Regions from separate parts of the Streptomyces sp. NBC_01551 genome, predicted to be linked through region 2. Evidence: riboswitches for the same ligand, from Rfam matches in the RefSeq annotation. Region 2 holds a riboswitch; each other region holds the start of a gene.

Region 1 (7,406 bases), 2.7 Mb from region 2:
CCGCGCGGTGCTGGTGTACGAGCCGCTCCCGGCCGCGGACGCCGCCGACGCGAACACCGACGAGACCGAGCACGCCGAGAACGAGGGGGCGGAGCAGTGAGCGACACCGCAGCCGTCACGATGACCTTCCACCCGCGCCCGGAGGCCGGCGAGGCCCGTCCCTGGGCCTTCCCGGCGCCCGAGCGCGGCGCGTTGCCCAACGGGCTGACGCTGCTGCGCTGCCACCGCCCCGGGCAGCAGGTCATCGCCGTCGAGATCAACCTCGCGGCCCCGCTGGACGCCGAGCCCGAGGGCCTGGACGGCGTGGCCACCATCATGGCCCGCGCCCTGTCCGAGGGCACCGACAAGCACTCCGCCGAGGAGTTCGCGGCCGAGCTGGAGCGCTGCGGCGCCACCCTCGACGCGCACGCCGACCACCCGGGCATCCGGGTCTCGCTGGAGGTGCCGGCCTCCCGGTTGGCCAAGGCCCTCGGCCTGCTCGCCGAAGCGCTGCGCGCGCCGGCCTTCGCCGACAGCGAGGTGGACCGGCTGGTGCGCAACCGGCTCGACGAGATCCCGCACGAGCTGGCCAACCCGCAGCGCCGCGCCGCCAAGCAGCTCTCCAAGGAGCTGTTCCCGGCCGCCCTGCGGATCTCCCGCCCGCGCCAGGGCACGCAGGACACGGTCGCCCGCATCGACTCCGCGGCCGTACGCGCCTTCTACGAGGCCCACGTACGCCCCGCCACCGCCACGGCGGTGGTCGTCGGCGACCTGACCGGCATCGACCTCGACGCCGTCCTCGCGGACACCCTGGGCACCTGGACCGGCGACTTCGCCGAGCCGCTGCCGGTCCCGCCGGTCACCGCCGACGACACCGGCCGCGTGGTCATCGTGGACCGGCCCGGCGCGGTCCAGACGCAGCTGCTGATCGGCCGCATCGGCGCCGACCGGCACGACCGCCTCTGGGCGGCCCAGGTGCTCGGGACGTACTGCCTCGGCGGCACCCTGACCTCCCGTCTGGACAAGGTGCTGCGCGAGGAGAAGGGGTACACGTACGGCGTGCGCGCCTTCGGCCAGGTGCTGCGCTCCACGGCCGACGGCAAGGGCGCCTCGATGCTCGCCATCAGCGGCTCGGTGGACACCCCCAACACCGGCCCGGCGCTGGAGGACCTCTGGAAGGTGCTCCGCACCCTCGCCGAGGGCGGTCTGACCGATGCCGAACGGGACGTGGCGGTGCAGAACTTGGTGGGCGTCGCCCCGCTGAAGTTCGAGACCGCGGCCTCCGTCGCGGGCACCCTCGCCGACCAGGTCGAGCAGGAGCTGCCGGACGACTACCAGGCGCGGCTGTACGCGCAGCTCGCCGAAACCGGCACGGTGGAGGCGACTTCGGCGGTCGTGAAGGCGTTCCCGGTGGACCGGCTGGTCACGGTCCTGGTGGGCGACGCCGCGGCGATCGAGGAACCGGTGCGTGCCCTCGGGATCGGTGACGTCACGGTGGTCGGCAACTAGGCGGATCCGGACACGTTTCCGAAGGGGCTCCGGCGGCTTGTCTGCCGGAGCCCCTTATGTCTGTTTAGCGGTGAGGTTGCGTGTATGCGGTGTGGCGTACGCAACAAAAGCGCGAGTCTGTTTGGCGATTGACTGATGATCCGCCTAGCGTCAGGCGTGCTGTTCGTCAGTTGTGCCCGCCGCAATCCGCGGCACCGGACAGCGATCGCCGAGTCCCCGTCAGGCGCGAGCCTGGGGAGCCGGGGACCCACATGCGTCCCTGGGGTGAATCGGACCGCCTCGCAAGAGGGGGCCCGTAGGAGACCTTCCTGCTCCGAACCCGTCAGCTAACCCGGTAGGCGAGAGGGAAGGAAAGGATCAACCCCTTCATGGCGTTTGGCAGTCGTGCCGCCGGCAAGCACCGTGGTTCCAGCCGTCTGAGCCGCAAGACCGCCGGCTACGCCGGCATCGCAGCCCTCGCCACCACCGGTGTCGTCGGCTCCATCGCAGCCCCCGCGTTCGCCGCGGACGGCAACAGCGCCCCGTCCATGGAGGACACCGGCCTCAACGCCGTCGTCGTCGCGGACGAGCTCCCGGGCGAGATCGAGGCCCAGGCCGACTCCCAGCAGCGCGCCGCCGAGGCCGCCGCCGCCAAGGCGCAGGCCGAGGCCGACGCCAAGCAGCAGGCCGCAGAGGCCAAGCGCGTTGCCGAGGCCAAGGCGAAGGCCGAGCGCGACGCCGCCGAGCGCGCGGCCCGCGAGGAGGAGCGCAAGCGCCTCAACACCTTCGTCGCCCCGGTGGACGGCTCGTACGTCAGCACCCAGTACCACGCGGGTGGCGGCATGTGGTCCTCCGGCAGCCACACCGGCATCGACTTCCACGCGGCCTCCGGCACCTCGGTGCACGCGGTGGGCGCGGGCACCGTCGTCGAGGCCGGCTACGGCGGCGCGTACGGCAACAACGTCGTCATCAAGCACAACGACGGCACCTACACCCAGTACGGCCACATGTCCTCGCTGAGCGTCTCCGTCGGCCAGCAGGTCACCCCGGGCCAGCAGATCGGCCTGTCGGGCTCCACCGGCAACTCCAGTGGCCCGCACCTGCACTTCGAGGCCCGCACCGGCGCCCAGTACGGCTCGGACATCGACCCGGTCTCGTACCTGCGCTCGCACGGCGTCAACGTCTGACCCGTCCGACGCGCTCCGCACCGCTTCGAAGAAGACCCCGGCTCACCGAGCCGGGGTCTTCTTCGTGTGGCAAACATTTCGAATATCCGGCCGTCCTCGGAAATTATCGTGTGTTGCAATAGAGTCGCCGTACGGAAGTCGTCGGTTGATGGTCGGTAGTCGGAATTAAGCGGAGGTCCGGTCTTGCGTATTCCCGCGCACGCGGTATGCACAGCGATCCGCGACGACATCGTCTCCGGGGTCTTCGGGCCGGGCGGCAGACTGACCGAGGAGGTGCTGGCCCGGCGGTACGGAGTCTCCCGCGTCCCCGTCCGCGAGGCGCTGCGCACCCTGGAGTCCGAGGGGTTCGTCACCACCCGCAGACACGCGGGCGCCTGTGTGGCCGAGCCGACCGAGCAGGAGGCCGCGGACCTCCTGGAGGTACGGATGCTGCTGGAGCCCCTCGCGGCCGCCCGGGCCGCCCGCCGGCGCAGCGAGGCCCACCTCAAGGTGCTGCGCGGGCTGGTCAGGCTGGGTCAGGAGCGGGCCAGGAGGGGCCAGGGGGAGGATCTGCGGGCCCTGGGCGGCTGGTTCCACGAGACGCTCGCCCAGGCCTCCGGCAGCCCCGGGCTGATCGCGCTGCTGACGCAGATGCGGCACAAGATCGCCTGGATGTACTCGGTGGAGGCCCCGGCGCGCCCCGTGGACTCCTGGGCGGAGCACGGCGCGATCGTGGACGCGGTGGCCCGGGGCGACGCCGAGCGGGCGCGGACGCTGACCGCGATCCACGCGGACCGGGCGGCGGGCGCGCACCGGATCAGGGTGAGGACTTCGCAACCTGCCGTAAACATGTCGAGCGGCTCGCATTAACAATGCCCGTATACAAAGGACGGATATTCGCGGCGTCCCCGGATATCCGTGGGGTGGCTCGATTCGGGCCGGTTTTCGCTGCCCGGACTATCGGAATTCGCGGTGGCGCCCGGAATCCCCGTTTGTGCGCCTCGCTCCCGGTGTCCGAAAACGCGTGAGCCGTGGTCCCCGGTATTCCGGGGGCCACGGCTCGTTCGCGCGGACGCGAGGGTCGAACCCGAAGGGTCAGACGGTCTCCGGGAGCTCCTCGAGGCCCTCGGCGACCAGCTTCGCGAGGCGGTCCAGAGCGGCCTCCGCGCCCTCGGCGTCGGAAGCGAGGACGATCTCCTCGCCGCCCTGGGCGCCCAGGCCCAGAACCGCCAGCATGGAAGCGGCGTTGACGGGGTCGCCGCCGGCCTTCGCGATGGTCACCGGGACGCCGGAAGCGGTCGTCGCGCGGACGAAGATCGAGGCGGGACGAGCGTGCAGGCCCTCGGCCCAGCCGACGTTGACGCGGCGCTCTGCCATGGTGATGCCCTTCAGGTTCTTACGGTTGTCTAGACCAGTCTCTCACGGCACCCGGAATGCTTCGACCGACCCTCGGCCCCGATCCGCCACTGTTCGACCTTCCCCAGCTTGCACTGATTTGCCCCAGCTTGCCGTACGCGCCGCGCGGGCGCTGTCCGGCCGACCCTGGCCTTAGGGTGGCCCCCATGACGACCGAGTCGGACCCCTCGTACCCGGCCCACTGGGAAGCGGACGTCGTGCTGCGCGACGGCGGCACGGCCCGTATCCGGCCGATCACCACCGAGGACGCGGACCGGCTGGTCAGCTTCTACGAACAGGTCTCCGACGAGTCGAAGTACTACCGGTTCTTCGCCCCCTACCCCCGGCTCTCCGCCCGCGACGTGCACCGCTTCACGCACCACGACTACGTGGACCGCGTCGGCCTCGCGGCGACCATCGGCGGCGAGTTCATCGGCACCGTCCGCTACGACCGGATCGACGCCAACGGCCGTCCGGCCTCCGCGCCCGCCGACGAGGCCGAGGTCGCCTTCCTCGTCCAGGACGCCCACCAGGGCCGCGGCGTGGCCTCCGCGCTGCTCGAACACATCGGTGCGGTGGCCCGCGAGCGCGGCATCCGCCGGTTCGCCGCCGAAGTGCTGCCCGCCAACACCAAGATGATCAAAGTCTTCACGGACGTCGGCTACCAGCAGAAGCGCAGCTTCGAGGACGGCTCCGTCCACCTCACCCTCGACCTCGAACCCACCGCCGAGTCCCTCGCCGTCCAGCGCGCCCGCGAACAGCGCGCCGAGGCCCGCTCGGTGCAGCGGCTGCTCGCCCCCGGCTCCGTCGCGGTGATCGGAGCCAGCCGCTCCGGCGGCGGCGTCGGCGCGGCCGTGCTGCGCAACCTGCGCGACAGCGGCTTCCACGGGCACCTCTACGCCGTCAACGAGGCGGTCTCCGCCGATCTGCTGGACGGCGTACGGGCCTACCGCGCGGTCGCGGACATCGCGGCCCCCGTCGACCTCGCCGTGATCGCCGTCCCCGCTGACCGGGTTCCCGAGGTCGTCGCCGCGTGCGGCGAGCACGGGGTTCAGGGCCTCGTCGTCCTGTCCGCCGGATACGGGGAGAGCGGCCCGCAGGGCACGGCCCGCCAGCGCGAACTGGTGCGCCAGGTGCGGTCGTACGGCATGCGGCTGATCGGCCCCAACGCCTTCGGGGTGATCAACACGGCCCCGGACGTCGAGCTGAACGCCTCGCTGGCCCCCGCCCCGGCACCGGCCCGCGGCCGGATCGGGCTGTTCACCCAGTCCGGCGCCATCGGCATCGCGCTGCTCTCCGCGCTGGTCCGGCGCGGCGAGGGACTGTCCTCGTTCGTCTCGGCCGGCAACCGGGCGGACGTGTCGGGGAACGACATCCTCCAGTACTGGTACGAGGACCAGGCGACGGACGTCGCCCTGCTGTACCTCGAAACCCTCGGCAACCCGCGGAAGTTCAGCCGGCTCGCCCGCCGCACGGCGGCGGTGAAGCCGGTGGTGGTCGCGAAGGGCGGCCGCCACACCCCGGCCGGGCACGTGGTGCCCGGGACCCGGCTGCCGGACGGCACCGTCTCGGCCCTGCTGCGGCAGGCGGGCGTCATCCGGGTCGACACCGTCACGGAGCTGGTGGACGTCGGCCTGCTGCTGGCCGGGCAGCCGGTGCCCGCCGGGCCGCGCGTGGCGATCATCGGGAACTCGGAGTCGTTGGGCGTGCTGGCGTACGACGCCTGCCTGACCGAACGGCTGCGGCCGTCGCCCCCGCTCGACCTGACCACCGACGCCTCCCCGGAGGACTTCCGGGCCGCGCTCGGCGCCGCGCTCGCCGCCGACACCAACGACGCCGTCATCGTGACGGCCATCCCCGGCGTGAGCGGGCACGCCCTGGCGGCCGACCTCGCCGACGCGCTGCGCGAGGCGGTGGCCGCGCACCCGGGCAAGCCGGTGGCCGTCGTGCACGTGGAACTCGGCGCCCTCGCCGACGCCCTCTCCCCGGGTTCCATCCCCGTGGGCCCCGCCGCCTGGGGCGTCGCGCCGGCCCCCGCCACAGCGCCGACCCCCGCGGCGGCTCCGACCCCGCGTGAGCGGCCGCCCACCGACGCCGGGCCGGCGCAGTGCCGCATCCCCACGTACCCCGCCGCCGAGCGCGCCGTACGCGCCGTCGCCGAGGCCGTCCGCTACGGCCAGTGGCGGCGGGCCAACGCCGACCCCGGCCAGGTACCCGAGTACGAGGACATCGACGAGAGCGGGGCCGCCGCCCAGCTCGCCCGGCTGCTGAGCGGCGTGGCGGACGCCGACGTCCTGACCCTGGACGACGCCGACGCCCACACGCTCCTCGGCCGGTACGGGATCCGGGTGCTGCGCACCCTCCCCGCCCCCACCCCGGACGCCGCCGCCGAAGCGGCCCGGGCCCTCGGCTACCCGGTGGCCCTCAAGACCACCGCCCCGCACCTGCGCCACCGCGCCGACCTGGGCGGCGTACGGCTGGACCTGACCACCGAGGACGAACTCCGCCGCGCGTACGACGAGCTCACCGAGGCCCACGGCACGCCCGCCGAGCTGCTCCCCGTCGTGCAGGCCATGGTGCCCCGCGGGGTCGACACCGTCGTCCGCTCCGTCATCGACCCCGCCGCGGGCGCCGTCCTCACCTTCGGGCTCGCCGGCGTCGCCTCCGAGCTGCTCGGCGACACCGCGCACCGCCTCGTCCCGGCCGCCGACCGCGACGTGGCCGCGCTGATCCGGTCCATCCGCACCGCGCCCCTGCTGTTCGGCTGGCGCGGCAGCGACCCCGTCGACACCCCGGCCCTGGAGGAGCTGCTGCTGCGGCTCTCCCGCCTGGTCGACGACCACCCCGAGGTGGTCGGCGTCTCGCTGGAGCCCGTCGTCGTCGCCACCGAGGGGCTCTCCGTGCTGAGCGCCACCGTCCGGGTCGCCCACCCGCCCGCCCGTACCGATCTCGGTCCGCGCACCCTCCCCAGTTACTAGCGCGCGACCGGGGCCGTCCGGGGGAGGCCGGGGTGCCCCGTATGGGCCTTAGGATGGACCTCATGGCGAAATCCGGTACGACGACCCAGGGGCTGCGCGCGGCGATCGAGCGCAGCGGCTACTACCCGGCCCTCGTGGCCGAGGCCGTGGAGGCCGCGGTGGGCGGTGAGCCGATCTCGTCGTACCTGGTCCACCAGGAGACCACCTTCGACTCCAACGAGGTCCGCCGCCACGTCACCGTCCTGGTCCTCACCGGCAACCGCTTCATCGTGAGCCACACCGACGAGCAGGCCGCCGACGCCGGGTCGCCGTCCCCGTACGCGACGACCTCGACCGAGTCGGTCAAGCTCGCCAGCATCTCCTCCGTGGTGCTCAGCCGCGTCGTCGCCAACCCGGAGTC
Region 2 (7,406 bases):
CCATCGATCACCGCACGGCCCTTGTGCACCGACGCACAATCTCCCGGCCCTGGAGGCTCCTTTGCACCGTCGCACTGCGCTCTCCGTCTCCGCCGTCCTGCTCGCGGCGGCCCCCCTGCTGTCCGCCTGCTCCAGTGACGCCCGGCCCGGCACCGCGGCCGTCGTCGGCGGGGAACGGATCACCACCTCCGCGCTCCAGGTCCAGGTCAACGACGTGCGCACCGCGCAGAGCCGGTCCGCGCAGAGCGCCCAGGCCGCGGGCACCGCGCGGTTGGAGCGGATGAAGCTCAACAACATGATCCAGCTGCGGATCCTGGAGAAGACCGCGAAGGACGCAGGCATCACGGTCACCACCCGGGAGATCGAGGACGTCCGCAAGGACACCGCCACCCAGAGCGGCGGCGCGCAGAAGATGGAGCAGCTGGCGCTCGCGCGGCGGCTCCCGGTCGCACCGGACCAGATCGACGAGGACATCCGCTTCCAGCTGCTCCTCGGCAAGATCCGGGAGAAGTTCGGCGACGACGCCTTCGTGCCGGCCCTGACCAAGGCCTCCGGCGCCCTGCACATCGAGGTGAACCCGCGCTACGGCGGCTGGGACGCCAAGCAGATCGCGCTCGGCGAGGGCGAGACCCCCTGGATCACCCAGCGGACCCGGCCCGAGCAGCCCCCCGCCGGGGTCTGAGCCGGACGCGCGGAGGTAGGTTCGGAGGGTGACCGACCACGTACCCGCCGAGCCCACCGGCCGCATCGTCCTGCTCACCGCCAGCCACCGGGTGGCGCCCGGCCTGCTGTCCTGGCCGGCGTGGCAGACCCTGCGCGCCGCGGACCGGGTGCTGTGCGCCGACCCGGAGCACCCGCAGCTGCCGTACCTGCGGGAGGCGGGCGTCGAGGTCGTGCGGGAGGCACCCGACGCGCAGAGCCTGGTCGAGGCCTGCGCGGGCGGCCGCACCGTCGTGGTCATCCCGGCCGGCGAGGGCGACCAGCGGCTCACCGACGGGCTGGCCCGCCTCGCCGGCTCCGGCCGCGTCGCCATGCCCGACCTGGAGCTGCTGCCCGGCTCGTACGACCTGCCGGGCGCCCGGCTGCTGGACCTGGTCCAGGTGATGGACCGGGTCCGCAGGGAATGCCCCTGGACCTCGCGCCAGACCCACGAGGGGCTGGTGAAGTACGCCATCGAGGAGGCGTACGAGCTGGTCGAGGCCATCGAGACCGGGGAGCGGGAGGAACTACGGGAGGAACTCGGCGACGTGCTCCTCCAGGTGGTCTTCCACGCGCGCATCGCCGAGGAGCACCCCGACCAGCCGTTCTCCGTCGACGACGTGGCCGGCAGCCTCGTGGAGAAACTGGTCCACCGCCACCCGCACGTGTTCGGGGACGCCGAGGCGCGGACCCCGGAGGACGTCAGCGCGCACTGGCAGCGCACCAAGGCGGTCGAGAAGCAGCGCGAGTCGGTCACCGACGGCATCCCGCTCGGCCAGCCGGGCCTCGCCCTCGCGGCCAAGCTGGCCGGCCGGGTGCGCGCGGGGGAACTGGCCGTCGAACTGCCGCGCGGCGAGGGCATCGGATACGAGCTGCTGGCGCTGGCGGCGCGCGCCGAGTCGGCGGGGGTGGACCCCGAGGCCGCGCTGCGCGCGGCGGCCCGCGCCTACCGGGACGCGATCCGCGCCGCCGAGGGCGTCGACACCCCCTAACCCTCCTCGCGGGCGCGCGGCGCGCGGGCCGAGGGGTTGTGCCAGTGCGGGGCCGGGCGGTTCAGGAACCACTCGCCGAACCCCAGCGGACGCCCGCCCTGGCCGTGGCCCTTCCCGCCGGTGGGTACGGAGTCGTGGAAGAGGCGGTCGGGCCGCGCGCCGAGCTCCTCCAGGACGTACGCGGTCTCGTCGATGAACTGGGGCGGCCCGCTGAGGTAGACGTCATGCTCGGGCCAGAGCGCCCGGTTGGCCAGCGCGGTCGTCAGCCGGTCGGTGGCCTGGTTGCGGTGCTGCCCGGGCGCGGGCGTGATGTAGGTGACGCCGAGCCGGCGGAGCGAGGCCGCGTACCGGTCGATGAGCGGCCGGTCGTAGAGGTGGGCGGCGTCCCGGGCGACCACGAAGAGCCGTACGTCCTGGTCGGGGGGATGCTCGGCCAGCTCCTCCAGCAGCGCCCGGATCGGCGCCCAGCCCGTCCCGGCGGCGATCAGGCTGACGGGCCGGTCGGTGCGGCGCAGCGTCAGCTGCCCGCCGGCCGCGCCGAGCCGGAGCGTCTCGCCCGGCCGTACCTCGCGGACCAGGGCGGTGCTGAGCCGGCCCCGCTCGATCCGGCTGACGTGCAGGTCGACGGTGTGGTCGGGGCGGGGCGCGTTGCCTATGGAGTACGTGCGCCAGGTGGTCGGCACGCGCTCGCTGCTCACGCTCACGTACTGGCCCGGTAGATAGGGGAGCGGGACGTGCGGCCGCAGGGTGAGGACGGCGATGTCCTGGCCGTACTGGAGGTGGCGCACGACCTCCGCGTCCCACCAGGGCGGGTCCTCGCTCGCCGCGGCGCCCTCCGTCATGGCGTCGGCGATCACCTGGTAGGCCTCGGCCCACGCCTTCTCGACGTCCGGGGTCCAGGCATCGCCGGAGGTCTGGGCGAGGGCGGCCATCAGGCTGGCGCCGACGGCCGCGTAGTGCTCGGGCCCGACGAGGAACTTGCGGTGGTCGCGGCCGAGCTCGCGGAGATAGGGGAGGAGGGTCTCGTGTTCGAGGTGGGCGATCACATGGGTGAGCGCGGCGAAGAGCCGGTCCCGCTGGCGTTCCATGTCCTCGAAGGAGGCCGGGAAGAGGGCGCGGATCCCGGGGTTGTGCCAGAAGAGGTGGGAGTAGAAGAACTTGACCGCGTGCTCGGCCCGTCTCTCCACCACCGCGAAGCTGCTTTTCAAGATCCTCACATCCACAAAACCGAAAGTAGGAACGGCGGACCACGCGAGGTCAAGTCATGGCGGATCTACGGACAGCCGCGACGATCCACCTATATGGGATGACGGGTGACGGCCGGGATACGGTCTGCGGGTGCATGAGCAGACTCCCGAAGCCCCCGCAGACCCCCCGACCCCGCAGGGTCCGACCCTGTTCGACTGGGAGTTCGCGACCGACCCCTACCCGGCCTACGCCTGGCTGCGCGAGCACTCCCCGGTGCACCGCACCAAGCTCCCCAGCGGGGTCGAGGCCTGGCTCGTCACCCGGTACGCCGATGCCCGCCAGGCCCTCGCCGACCAGCGGCTGAGCAAGAACCCGGCGCACCACGCGGAGCCGGCGCACGCCAAGGGCAAGACCGGGATCCCGGGGGAGCGCAAGGCGGAGCTGATGACGCACCTGCTCAACATCGACCCCCCGGACCACACCCGGCTGCGGCGGCTGGTGTCGAAGGCGTTCACTCCGCGCAGGGTGGCCGAGTTCGCCCCGCGGGTGCAGGAGCTGACCGACCACCTGATCGACGGGTTCGCCGCGAAGGGCGAGGCGGATCTCATCCACGAGTTCGCCTTCCCGCTCCCCATCTACGCCATCTGCGAGATGCTGGGCGTACCGCGCGAGGACCAGGACGACTTCCGGGACTGGGCCGGGATGATGATCCGGCACGGCGGCGGCCCGCGCGGCGGCGTCGCCCGTTCCGTGAAGCAGATGCGGACCTATCTCGGTGAACTCATCCACCGCAAACGGGATGATCTGGGCAATGACCTCATCTCCGATCTGATCCGGGCAAGTGACCACGGAGACCACCTGACGGAGGCCGAGGCCACCGCCATGGCCTTTATCTTGCTTTTCGCCGGATTCGAGACGACGGTCAACCTCATCGGCAACGGCGTCCACTCCCTCTTCATGAACCCGGACCAGCGCGCGCGCCTACAGTCCTCCCTCGCCGCCGGCGAGAGCGCGCTGCTGGAAACCGGAATCGAGGAACTCCTGCGCTACGACGGCCCGGTGGAGCTGGCGACGTGGCGGTTCGCCACCGGGCCGCTGACCCTCGGCGGGCAGGACATCGCGACGGGCGACCCGGTGCTGGTGGTCCTCGCGGCCGCCGACCGCGACCCGGCGCGGTTCGCCGACCCGGACACCCTCGACCTCTCCCGCACCGACAACCAGCACCTCGGCTACGGGCACGGGATCCACTACTGCCTGGGTGCTCCGCTGGCACGACTGGAGGGGCAGACCGCGCTCGCGACTTTGCTGACGCGTCTTCCCGACCTGGAACTCGCCGTGCCGGCCCAAGAGCTGCGCTGGCGCGGTGGGTTGATCATGCGTGGCCTGCGCACTCTTCCGGTGCGCTTCACACCCCGAAACGACTGAGGAGCGCTTGACCCGAAGTCAGTTTCCGACCGGAGTTGTCACGATCGTGCTAACGCGGCTAGGTTCTGCCGTTACCCCGCCGTTATGCGAAAGGTGCAGCTCATGCGTTCCGGGAACGGCCGCCACAGACGCCCCCGCCAGGTGCCCGCCATAGTCGTCACCGCCGGAGTCACAGGCTCCGCGTTGGCGCTGCCGCTGCTCGCGGCAACCAACGCGAGCGCCGCTGACGCCGCCACCTGGGACAAGGTTGCGGAATGCGAGAGCGGTGGCAGCTGGAGCGCCAACGCCGGCACCGGCGCCTACGGCGGACTCCAGTTCAGCCAGGAGGAGTGGAAGAACGCGGGCGGGCTGTCCTACGCCGAGCGCGCCGACCTCGCGAGCCGCTCGCAGCAGATCGCCGTCGCCGAGCGGGTGCTGGCCTCCCAGGGCCCCGAGGCGTGGTCGACGTGCGCCAGCCCGGCGGGTCTGACCAAGGACGGCCCGTCGGCGGACGTCAACCCGGGCAACGCCGACGCACCCGGCCCGGTCGCCCCGAGCCCGTCCCGCCCGGACGCCAAGGTGCCGGTGCAGGGCAACACGCCCGCCAGGGACTACGGCGCCCCGACGCCGAAGCCCGGCCTGTCCGGCTCGCCCACCGGACTGCCCGACCTGCCGCAGGGCCCCTCGCTCGGACTGCCCGTCATGCCCGAGCCGGACCTGCCGTCCACGACCCCGACGACGCCGACGAGCCCCACGACGCCGGGCGGTCCGTCGACCGACCCCACCTCGCCCACGACTCCGGTCGACCCGTCCTCGCCGACGGCCCCGACCTCCCCGAGCGGCACGCCGGGCAACCCGGCCGCCCCGGGGACCCCGGGCGCCACCACCGGCCCCAGCGCCTCTCCGAGCCCGTCCGGCGCGGCCGGCGCCGCGGGCGAGAGTGCTGGAAAGCACCGCGGGGCGCCCGCGGTCGAGACGGCCAGCGCGCCTGACGCCGCGTCGGACCCCACGTACACCGTCAAGGCGGGCGACAGCCTGGCCGCCATCGCGGATGCCAAGGGCGTCAAGGGCGGCTGGAACGCGCTCTACCAGGCCAATGAGCAGGTCATCGGCGGGAACGCGGATCTGATCAAGCCGGGCCAGAACCTGGATCTAGCTAAGAAATAGGGGCACTTCGGACATCCGGAATGGCCTGAATGTCGGATATCCGTAAGTGAGACATGCGTCTCTTCCGTTCAACTGGCGTGTCACGCCGGTAGCGTTCCGCAAACCCCGCCCTCACCTGCGCAAACGTCCTTGCGGAGAGCGCAAGTAGGGGTCGTCTACCCCCGATGTTCCTCGTTGAACATCGGGGGGAGACCTGTCTACCTTCTGAATCGCTCGCCACCGCGGGCCTCTTCGACCGCATCGCCGAATCCTGCCGGCGGCCGGAGAGAACAGTCGTCGCGTCAAGCGCCGAAGGCAGGAGCGGGGGAACCAAGGTAGGCGCCGGGAGGGGCCGTTGAGAGACGGTCAGGAACGGCTAGGGGTTAAGCCACACGCCACGTGTGGCCGGGCACTCACTCGCCCGAACCCGACAGCTCACCTCGTAGGCGTCGGTGAGGAGAACTCCATGCTGCTTTCCGGCAAGGGCAAGCACCGCCGCGGTTCCAAGGCCGTCCGCATCGTCACGCTCGCCGGTGTCGCCGGCGTGGCCGTCGCGGCGCCCCTGATGGCCGCGGGCTCCGCCTCCGCCGCCACCGCCTCCGAGTGGGACCGCGTCGCCGCGTGCGAGTCGGGCGGCAACTGGTCCATCAACACGGGCAACGGCTACTACGGCGGCCTGCAGTTCTCGGCCTCCACGTGGGCCGGCTACGGCGGCAAGGCGTACGCCGCGACCGCGAACAAGGCCTCCAAGTCGCAGCAGATAGCCATCGCCGAGAAGGTCCTCAAGGGCCAGGGCAAGGGCGCCTGGCCGGTCTGCGGCAAGGGCCTGTCCACCTCCTCGTACAAGGGCGGCGCCGCCGAGGCCCCCAAGCCGAAGGCGAAGCCCGAGGCGAAGAAGCAGCAGAAGGCCGAGCCGAAGAAGGAGACCAAGCGCTCCGAGGCCCCGGTCACCCGCTCCGAGCGCGCCCAGGCCCCGGCTCCGTCCAAGCCCGCGCCGAAGCCTGCCGCGCCGAAGCCTGCCGCGCCGAAGCCCGCCGCGCCGACGACCAGCGCCCCGAAGACCGGCAACGGCTCCTACGAGGTCAAGCCGGGCGACACCCTGGGCACCATCGCCGAGGCGAACGGCGTCAAGGGCGGCTGGCAGCAGCTCTTCGAGCTGAACAAGGACATCGTCTCGGACGCCGACCTGATCTTCCCGGGTCAGAAGCTGAAGCTCAGCTGAATCTCTCGGTAACCACCGACAGAGGGTCAGCAACACACGGGATCCCCACCGCCCGGCGCGTCTTCCCCTACGCGCCGGGCGGTGCCGTTTGTGCCGGTCGGGCCGAATGATCAAGATCCGTATGTCCCGGAAGACGGGTATTCGGACCCTTTTTCGTCCCAGGACCCGGGCGGTCGGGCGGCCGAGTCCCCGGATCCGGTTAGGCTCTAGGCGGCAAGGCCATCCCACGGCCTGACACGCCACCGCACACCCAGCGTCACATCCCAGAAGGAGATGCTCGTGCCGTCCATCGACGTCGTCGTAGCCCGGGAAATCCTGGACTCCCGAGGCAACCCCACGGTCGAGGTCGAGGTGGGCCTCGACGATGGCAGCACCGGCCGTGCTGCAGTACCGTCCGGCGCCTCCACCGGTGCATTCGAGGCCATCGAGCTCCGTGACGGTGACCCCAACCGTTACTTCGGCAAGGGTGTCGAGAAGGCCGTCCTGGCCGTCATCGAGCAGATCGGCCCGGAGCTCGTCGGCTACGACGCGACCGAGCAGCGCCTGATCGACCAGGCCATGTTCGACCTCGACGCCACCGACAACAAGGGCTCGCTCGGCGCCAACGCCATCCTCGGCGTGTCCCTCGCCGTCGCGCACGCCGCGTCCGAGGCCTCGGACCTCCCGCTCTTCCGCTACCTCGGCGGCCCGAACGCGCACCTGCTGCCCGTTCCGATGATGAACATCCTCAACGGTGGGTCGCACGCCGACTCCAA
Region 3 (7,406 bases), 3.2 Mb from region 2:
ACATGCTGGCGGGCTTCGGCGTGATGGGCCTGGGCCGACACCACCCGGTGGTCCGCCGGGCCCTGCACGACGTCCTCGACGCCCAGCTCGCCGACCTCACCCGCTTCGACTGCCAGCCGCTGCCGGGACTGCTGGCCGAGAAGCTGCTCTCGTACAGCCCCCACCTGGACCGGGTCTTCTTCGGCAACAGCGGCACCGAGGCGGTCGAGACCGCCCTGAAGTTCGCCCGGTACGCCACCGGCCGCCCCAGGATCCTCTACTGCGACCACGCCTTCCACGGGCTCACCACCGGCTCCCTCTCGGTCAACGGGGAGGGCGGGTTCCGGGACGGCTTCGCGCCGCTGCTGCCCGACACGAGGATCGCCCTCGGGGACCTGGCCGCCCTGGAGCGGGAGCTGCGGCGGGGCGACGTCGCCGCGCTCATCGTCGAGCCGATCCAGGGCAAGGGCGTGCTCGCGGCCCCGCCCGGTTTCCTGTCCGCCGCGCAGGAACTGCTGCGCCGCCACAAGGCGCTGCTCATCGCGGACGAGGTGCAGACCGGGCTGGGGCGTACCGGTGACTTCTACGCGTACCAGTACGAGCCGGGCGTGGAACCGGACCTGGTGTGCGTGGCCAAGGCCCTGTCGGGCGGCTACGTGCCGGTCGGCGCGACCCTCGGCAAGGACTGGATCTTCAAGAAGGTCTACTCCTCCATGGACCGGGTGCTGGTGCACTCCGCGAGCTTCGGCTCCAACGCGCAGGCGATGGCCGCCGGGCTCGCGGTCCTCTCGGTGATGGACGACGAAGGGGTCGTGGCGAACGCCCGCGCGACGGGTGACCTGCTGCGCGGGCGGCTCGCGGCGATGGTGGACGAGTACGAGCTGCTGCACGAGGTGCGCGGGCGCGGGCTGATGATCGGCATCGAGTTCGGCCGGCCGTCCTCGCTCGGGCTGCGCAGCCGCTGGACCATGCTCCAGGCGGCCCGCAAGGGGCTGTTCGCGCAGATGGTGGTGGTGCCGCTGCTGCAGAAGCACCGGATCCTCACCCAGGTCTCCGGCGACCACCTGGAGGTCATCAAGCTCATCCCGCCCCTCATCGTGGACGAGGGCGACGTGGACCGGTTCGTGACCGCCTTCCGGGCGGTCATGGACGAGGCCCACGGAGGGGGCGGCCTGATGTGGGACTTCGGCAGGACGCTGGTGAAGCAGGCCGTCGGCAACGGCTGACGGCCCGCTCCGGCGGGGCTATTCCAGGAGCCGGTCCCGCAGCCGGCCGAGGGTCTCGGGCGCCAGCCCGAGGCCCTCCGCCAGGTAGGGCTCCACTCCGCCCCAGGTCGTCTCGATGGTGTCGAAGGCCGCCGTCAGGTACTCGGCGCGGGCGTCGAAGAGGGGCGCGAGGAGCTCTGCCACCTCGGGGGAGCGGGCCCCTGCGGGCTCCCCGCCGCGGCGCATCCGGTAGCGGCGGTGCGGCGCGTTGGACTCCAGGTAGTCCGCCACGATGGCGTCGCGCTCCACGCCGAGCGCGAGCAGCGTGACCGCGATCGACAGGCCGGCCCGGTCCTTGCCGGCCGCGCAGTGCATCAGGGCCGGGACGCTGTCCTCGGCGAGGGCGTGCAGGACCCGGCTGTGCTCGGCGGTGCGTCCCGTGATGATGGCGCGGTACGCGTCGGTCATCCGGGTCACGCCCTTGCCGTCGCCCAGGATGCCGCGGAGCTGGGCGAGGTCGCCCTCGCGGACCAGCTTCCAGAACTCGCTGCCGTCCGCCGGGTCCGACAGCGGGATGTTGACGTTCCGGACGCCGGGGAGCTCCACGTCGAGGCCGTCGAGGGCCCGGTCGGCGCCGTTGCGGAAGTCGAAGACGGTGTGCAGGCCGAGCGACGCGAGGAAGTCTGCATCGGTTTCGGTGGCATGTGCCAGATGTCCGCTTCGGAATAGTCGTCCCGACCTGACCCTCCGTCCGTCCGCGGTCGGCATCCCGCCGACGTCACGGAAATTGCGCACTCCGGACAGTTCCGGCTCCATGTACGGGGCCTGGGGTATCTGCTGGGTCACGGGAACTCCTCCGCATCGTCGTGGGGTGTCCGAATTACACTGTTTGGCGCCAACTTGCCATATCCGGAGGCGAGATCGGGTCCGTCCCCGTGAGCCAGATCATACGGTGACCGTGAGTGCCTGATCGCCGAAGTCGAATTGCCTTGCCAGGGCGGTTGTTGAGGGTCCGGAATGGACGGAGGGTGACGGGAATTCCGTTGATCCCTCATACCTGCGAATGCGTCAGGGAATTCGTGGCTTGTTCCGCGTGGCGCGGCTGGATTACCTTCGCGATCGATCCGGGTGGACCGCCGAATCCTGCCGCCGCCCGGGAACCGCACCCGACTATCAGCGCGCGCGGCAGGAGCGGGGGAACCAGGTAAGCCGCTGTTCCGGATCTCTGTCCGGGACGGCTTGGGGTGAAGCCGTACATGTGCTGTTCATGTACGGCCGGACATCTCCAGTCCGAATCCGACAGCTCACCTCGCAGGCGACGGAGAGGAAATGCCATGCCCGCAAAGGGTAAGCACCGCCGTCCCAAGTCCCGTTCGATTTCGCGCGGTTTCGCCGTGGCGGGCACCGGTGGCGCGGCCCTCGCGCTGCCGTTGCTGGGTGCGACCGGCGCCTCCGCGGCCGGCGGCCAGACCGCCGCCCCCGCCGCCGCTCCGGCCTCGGCGCCGCAGGTGCGGGCCGCCGCCCCGCAGGTGCAGGCCGCTGCCCCGCAGGCAACGCAGGCCGCGCCGGCCGTGTACACGGTCGTGCCGGGCGACTACCTCTCGAAGATCGCCGCGGAGCGCCACCTGGAGGGTGGCTGGGAGCGGCTCTACGAGGACAACCGCGAGGCCGTCGGCGCCAACCCCTCCCTGATCCACCCGGGTCTGAAGCTGACCCTGGGCGCGAAGGGCGCGGCGGCCGAGGCCCCGGCGCAGTCCGCCCCGGCCCCGAAGCGCGCGCAGCAGCCGACGCAGCGGTCGGCCGACCGGTCCGCCGAGAAGCCGGCCGAGCGGTCCGCCCCGGCCCCGAAGGCCAAGGCGAAGACGGCCGCCGCCGCACCCGCCAAGCAGCAGGACGCGGGCTCCTCCACCGCCACCGGCAAGACGGCCGCCTTCGTGGCCCCCGTCGGCGGCGGCATCTCCACCCAGTACAAGACGGCCGGCGCCATGTGGTCCTCCGGCTATCACACCGGTGTGGACTTCATCGCGAGCTCCGGCACCACCGTCCGGGCCGTCGGCGCGGGCACCGTCGTCTCCGCCGGCTGGGCCGGCTCGTACGGCAACGAGGTCGTCATCCGGCACGCGGACGGCAAGTACTCCCAGTACGGCCACCTCTCGCAGCTGTCGGTCTCGACCGGCCAGAGCGTGACCCCCGGCCAGACCATCGGCCTCTCCGGTTCGACCGGCAACTCGACCGGCCCGCACCTGCACTTCGAGATCCGCACCGGGCCGTCCTACGGCTCGGACATCGACCCGCTCGCCTACCTCCGCACCAAGGGCGTGAGCATCTGACGGCAGCCGCCGCCGGACGAGGTACGACCGACACGTGAGGCCGGGGCCCGAGGGGGGTCCCGGCCTCACGCCGTTATTCCGATCCGACCGGGTGGTATAGATCACGGTCCGTCAACCCCTGCCTACGGTGGCGTAGGTCACGTGCCGGGGTGAAGGATGTGTTCTCGTGGCAGCGACGACGACGACACTCAAGACCATCGGCTCGTACGCGGCGATCGGGGACAGCTTCACCGAGGGCGTGGGGGACCCGGGACCCGGGGACAGTTTTCTCGGCTGGGCGGACCGGCTGGCCGTACTCCTGGCCGATCAGCGGGAAGAGCACACCTTCCGGTACGCCAACCTGGCCGTGCGGGGGCGGCTCCTGGACCAGATCGTGGAGGAGCAGGTGCCGCGGGCCAAGGAACTCGCGCCCGACCTGGTGACCTTCTGCGCGGGCGGCAACGACATCATCCGGCCCGGCAGCGACCCGGACGACGTCGCGGAGCGGTTCGAGGCGGCCGTCGCCGACCTCGCCGGCGCCGTCGGGCAGGTCATGATCACCACCGGCTTCGACACCCGGGGCGTGCCGGTCCTCAAGCACATCCGGGGCAAGGTGGCCACGTACAGCGCGCACGTGCGCGCCATCGCCGACCGGTACGACTGCCCGGTGCTCGACCTCTGGTCGCTGAAGTCCGTACAGGACCGGCGGGCCTGGGACGCCGACCGGCTGCACCTCTCGCCCGAGGGCCACACGCGGGTCGCGCTGCGCGCCGCGCAGGTGCTCGGCCTGGAGGTGCCCGCCGACCCCGACCAGCCGTGGCCGCCGCTGCGGCCGCGCGGATCGGTGGACGTGACCCGGGACAACATCCAGTGGGCCCGCGAGTACCTGGTGCCGTGGATCGGCAGGCGGTTGCGAGGGGAGTCCTCCGGGGACCACGTCGAGGCCAAGCGGCCCGACCTGCTGCCGCTGTAGGACGGGCGCGGTCGGGGCGGGACACCGGCGAGGGCGGCCGGGCGCGGTGGCGCGGGCAGGCCGTGCGGGCGGGCGGGGGTCGTGGCGCGGGCAGGCCGAGCCGTGGAGCGAGCCCGCCGGGGCCTTGGCGTGGGCGGGCCGGGGCCTTCCCGCGGGCGGGGCGCGGGGACCGGGCGCGGAATCCTTCGGGTCCGGTGCGCGTTGGAACGTCGTAGCCTGTATGACCCGTCCTGCCCCGAGCCTTCCTGGAGGCGCCTTGACCGGCTCCCGTCCCCTGCGTCCGCGACTGCGCGCCCTGCGGCCCGAAGCCTTCGGCGCGGACCCGTCCGGCGCGCGGATGGAGCGGATCCGCCGCTCGCCGAACTTCGCCGACGGCGTCTTCCAGAACCCCATCGGCGCCCGCACCCGGCCCTCCGGCTCCATGGCGGAGTTCGCCAAGATCTACTTCCACAAGGAGCAGCGGGTCCGGCGCAACCCCGGCGCGCCGATCCCGGTCTACCCGACGACCCTCGCCGAGCTGGCGAAGCCGCCGGTCAGCGGGCTGCGCCTGACCTGGATGGGGCACTCCAGCGTGCTGGCGGAGATCGACGGGCGCCGCGTGCTGTTCGACCCGGTGTGGGGCGAGCGCTGCTCCCCCTTCCCCTTCGCCGGCCCCAAGCGCCTGCACCCCGTGCCGGTGCCGCTGGCTTCCCTGGGCACGGTCGACGTCGTGGTGATCTCCCACGACCACTACGACCACCTCGACCTCCCGACGATCAAGGCCCTGGCCGGTACGGACACGGTCTTCGCGGTCCCGCTGGGCGTCGGCGCGCACCTGGAGCGCTGGGGCGTCTCGCCCGACCGGCTGCGCGAGCTGGACTGGAACGAGAGCACCGAGGTCGCCGGGCTGTCCCTGACGGCCACCCCGGCCCGGCACTTCTGCGGGCGCGGTCTGCGCAACCAGCAGTTCACCCTGTGGGCCTCCTGGGTGGTCACGGGCGACTCGCACCGGATCTTCCACAGCGGGGACACCGGCTACTTCCCCGGATTCAAGGAGATCGGCGCGGCGCACGGCCCGTTCGACGCCACGATGATCCAGATCGGCGCGTACTCGGAGTACTGGCCCGACATCCACATGACACCGGAGGAGGGCATGCGGGCCCACCTCGACCTCCAGGGCGACATGCCGCACGGCACGATGCTGCCGATCCACTGGGGCACCTTCAACCTGGCCCCGCACCCGTGGGACGAGCCCGGCGAGGGCACGGTCGCCGCGGCCGAGGGCGCGGGCGCGGCCATCGCGCTGCCGCTGCCGGGCCAGCCTTTCGAGCCGGGCTCGGCCGACGCGCCCGCGGCGCCCTGGTGGCGGCCCTTCGTGGCGGGCGGCTCGCCCGCGCCCGCCGGGCAGCCCCGGTCGGCCGCCGCCGAGCGCCCGCCGGCCGTGGCGCAGGAGGAACCCGAGTCGGTGGGTTCGTAGCACGGCCTCGCCCTTCAGGGCCCGGGTCCCGGCACCGTCCGGAACCCGGGCCCCGGCGTTTGCCGGGGCCCGGCTGTCCCGGGCTCCGGCGTGCCCCGGGCCGCCCGGGTTGGTCAGTGCCCGGGGGCCATGTCGTAGGTGACCCACATCGTGCGCGTCGCGACCTGGTCGTACTTGGAGCGCGCCCGGTGGTTGTCGTCGGCGGTGATCCAGCGGACGACGCTCCAGCCGCGCTCGGCCGCGATCTCGCGCAGCCGGGCGAGCAGCAGGTCGGCGGCGCCGGAGCCGCGGCTGCCTGGGGCCACGAACAGGTCGTCGAGGTAGCAGCCGACCGCCGCGAACAGCGGCCGGGCGTACGGACGGTAGTGCGCGAGGCCGATCAGATGGCCGTCGGCGTCCTCGGCGACGAGGGCGTTCTCCTCGTGGCCGGGGTCGTTGAGCCAGTCCCACACCGTCCGGGCGGCTTCCTCGCTCTGCTCCACCTTGTAGAAATCGGCGTAGCCGCGGAACAGCGCGCGCCACTGGGCGAAGTCTTCGGGCCGGAGCGCGCGTACCTGGATCTGGGACATGTGAGGGAACTCCCGTGGTCGGACAGCGAGGGGTGTGCCGGAAACCGATCATGCTCGATCCCCGTGCGGGGGCTGAGTGCCGCGGTGTCGAAACGCGGCTCTCCCGGACGCCGTCGCGGACACTTGCCCCCTGCCCGGCCCGCCGTGCGCGGGCTGACCGGCGCGATCCCGCCGCGCCGGGGCGTACGCGCTCCCGGCGCATTCGGGCTGCCGTACGAGCGCTCCATCGGGAGCGGGAAGCACCCCCGCCAAGTTCCCCAACTGGGCGTCCGGGGCGGGATCGTGCGGTCTAGCGTGGGTATCCGGTGATCAACACCGGACCCGGGAAACGCTCACCGGCCACCGCCGCGAGAGCCCCGGGATCCGGGACCCACGTACCGAGGACCCCAGATGTCCGGACTCCGCACCGCCCGCCACGCCCCGTCGAGACACGCCGTCACCGGTCCCGGGCGGCAGATACGTCCCCAGCTGGTCCGCGCCGCCGTACTGCCCACGCTCGCCGCCGGGCTCAGCGGCGCGGCCGCCGTGATCTTCACCCTCCAGCTCGGCGGCGGCGCGGGGGAGCGCGACGCCCGGCTGTGGCCCGTCCTCACCGGCTGCGCCCTGCTCGTCGTCGGCGCGCTCGCCGCCGCCCTGCTCGGCGCCCAGCGCTCCGCCAAGGCCGTCCGCGACCGCTGCGAGGCGCTGCGCCGCTCCAGCGTGCGCGGCCGCCAGGAACTGCGGACGGCCGCCGAGCGGCTGGAGCACGGGGAGACGCCGGCCCGCCCGGTGCGCGGGGGCGCGTCCCGGCCGGACGGCGACCCCTCGGCGGTGGACGAGTTCTGGCTCCTCGCGCAGGAGCTGCGCGGCGCCCGCGAACAGGCGCACACCACCCTCGTCCGGCTCGCCGCCCCGGTCGCGCCGTCCGACAGCGAC

What was found. A riboswitch is a leader RNA that binds a small molecule or an ion and turns the genes downstream of it on or off. The one in region 2 is predicted to bind cyclic di-AMP.
Region 1: it holds a riboswitch for cyclic di-AMP, as region 2 does, so the genes downstream of both, OG982_RS23240 (M23 family metallopeptidase) here and OG982_RS11005 (transglycosylase family protein) in region 2, are expected to answer to the same signal.
Region 3: it holds a riboswitch for cyclic di-AMP, as region 2 does, so the genes downstream of both, OG982_RS25585 (LysM peptidoglycan-binding domain-containing M23 family metallopeptidase) here and OG982_RS11005 (transglycosylase family protein) in region 2, are expected to answer to the same signal.

Annotation. Positions count from the first base shown of each region.
Region 1 is NZ_JAPEPX010000001.1:5,126,960-5,134,365, forward strand. It holds gene OG982_RS23230 (pitrilysin family protein) at 1-100, shown strand, start outside; gene OG982_RS23235 (pitrilysin family protein) at 121-1,488, shown strand; cyclic di-AMP (ydaO/yuaA leader) riboswitch at 1,685-1,844, shown strand; gene OG982_RS23240 (M23 family metallopeptidase) at 1,857-2,654, shown strand; gene OG982_RS23245 (GntR family transcriptional regulator) at 2,838-3,503, shown strand; gene OG982_RS23250 (HPr family phosphocarrier protein) at 3,729-4,010, opposite strand; gene OG982_RS23255 (bifunctional GNAT family N-acetyltransferase/acetate--CoA ligase family protein) at 4,196-7,006, shown strand; gene OG982_RS23260 (DUF5998 family protein) at 7,069-7,406, shown strand, end outside.
Region 2 is NZ_JAPEPX010000001.1:2,462,128-2,469,533, reverse strand. It holds gene OG982_RS11030 (SurA N-terminal domain-containing protein) at 62-682, shown strand; gene OG982_RS11025 (nucleoside triphosphate pyrophosphohydrolase) at 711-1,691, shown strand; gene OG982_RS11020 (globin domain-containing protein) at 1,688-2,881, opposite strand; gene OG982_RS11015 (cytochrome P450) at 3,030-4,304, shown strand; gene OG982_RS11010 (transglycosylase family protein) at 4,407-5,450, shown strand; cyclic di-AMP (ydaO/yuaA leader) riboswitch at 5,727-5,893, shown strand; gene OG982_RS11005 (transglycosylase family protein) at 5,896-6,651, shown strand; gene eno (phosphopyruvate hydratase) at 6,925-7,406, shown strand, end outside.
Region 3 is NZ_JAPEPX010000001.1:5,669,592-5,676,997, forward strand. It holds gene OG982_RS25575 (aspartate aminotransferase family protein) at 1-1,205, shown strand, start outside; gene OG982_RS25580 (tyrosine-protein phosphatase) at 1,224-2,030, opposite strand; cyclic di-AMP (ydaO/yuaA leader) riboswitch at 2,309-2,517, shown strand; gene OG982_RS25585 (LysM peptidoglycan-binding domain-containing M23 family metallopeptidase) at 2,519-3,514, shown strand; gene OG982_RS25590 (SGNH/GDSL hydrolase family protein) at 3,681-4,466, shown strand; gene OG982_RS25595 (MBL fold metallo-hydrolase) at 4,723-5,922, shown strand; gene OG982_RS25600 (GNAT family N-acetyltransferase) at 6,036-6,491, opposite strand; gene OG982_RS25605 (ATP-binding protein) at 6,882-7,406, shown strand, end outside.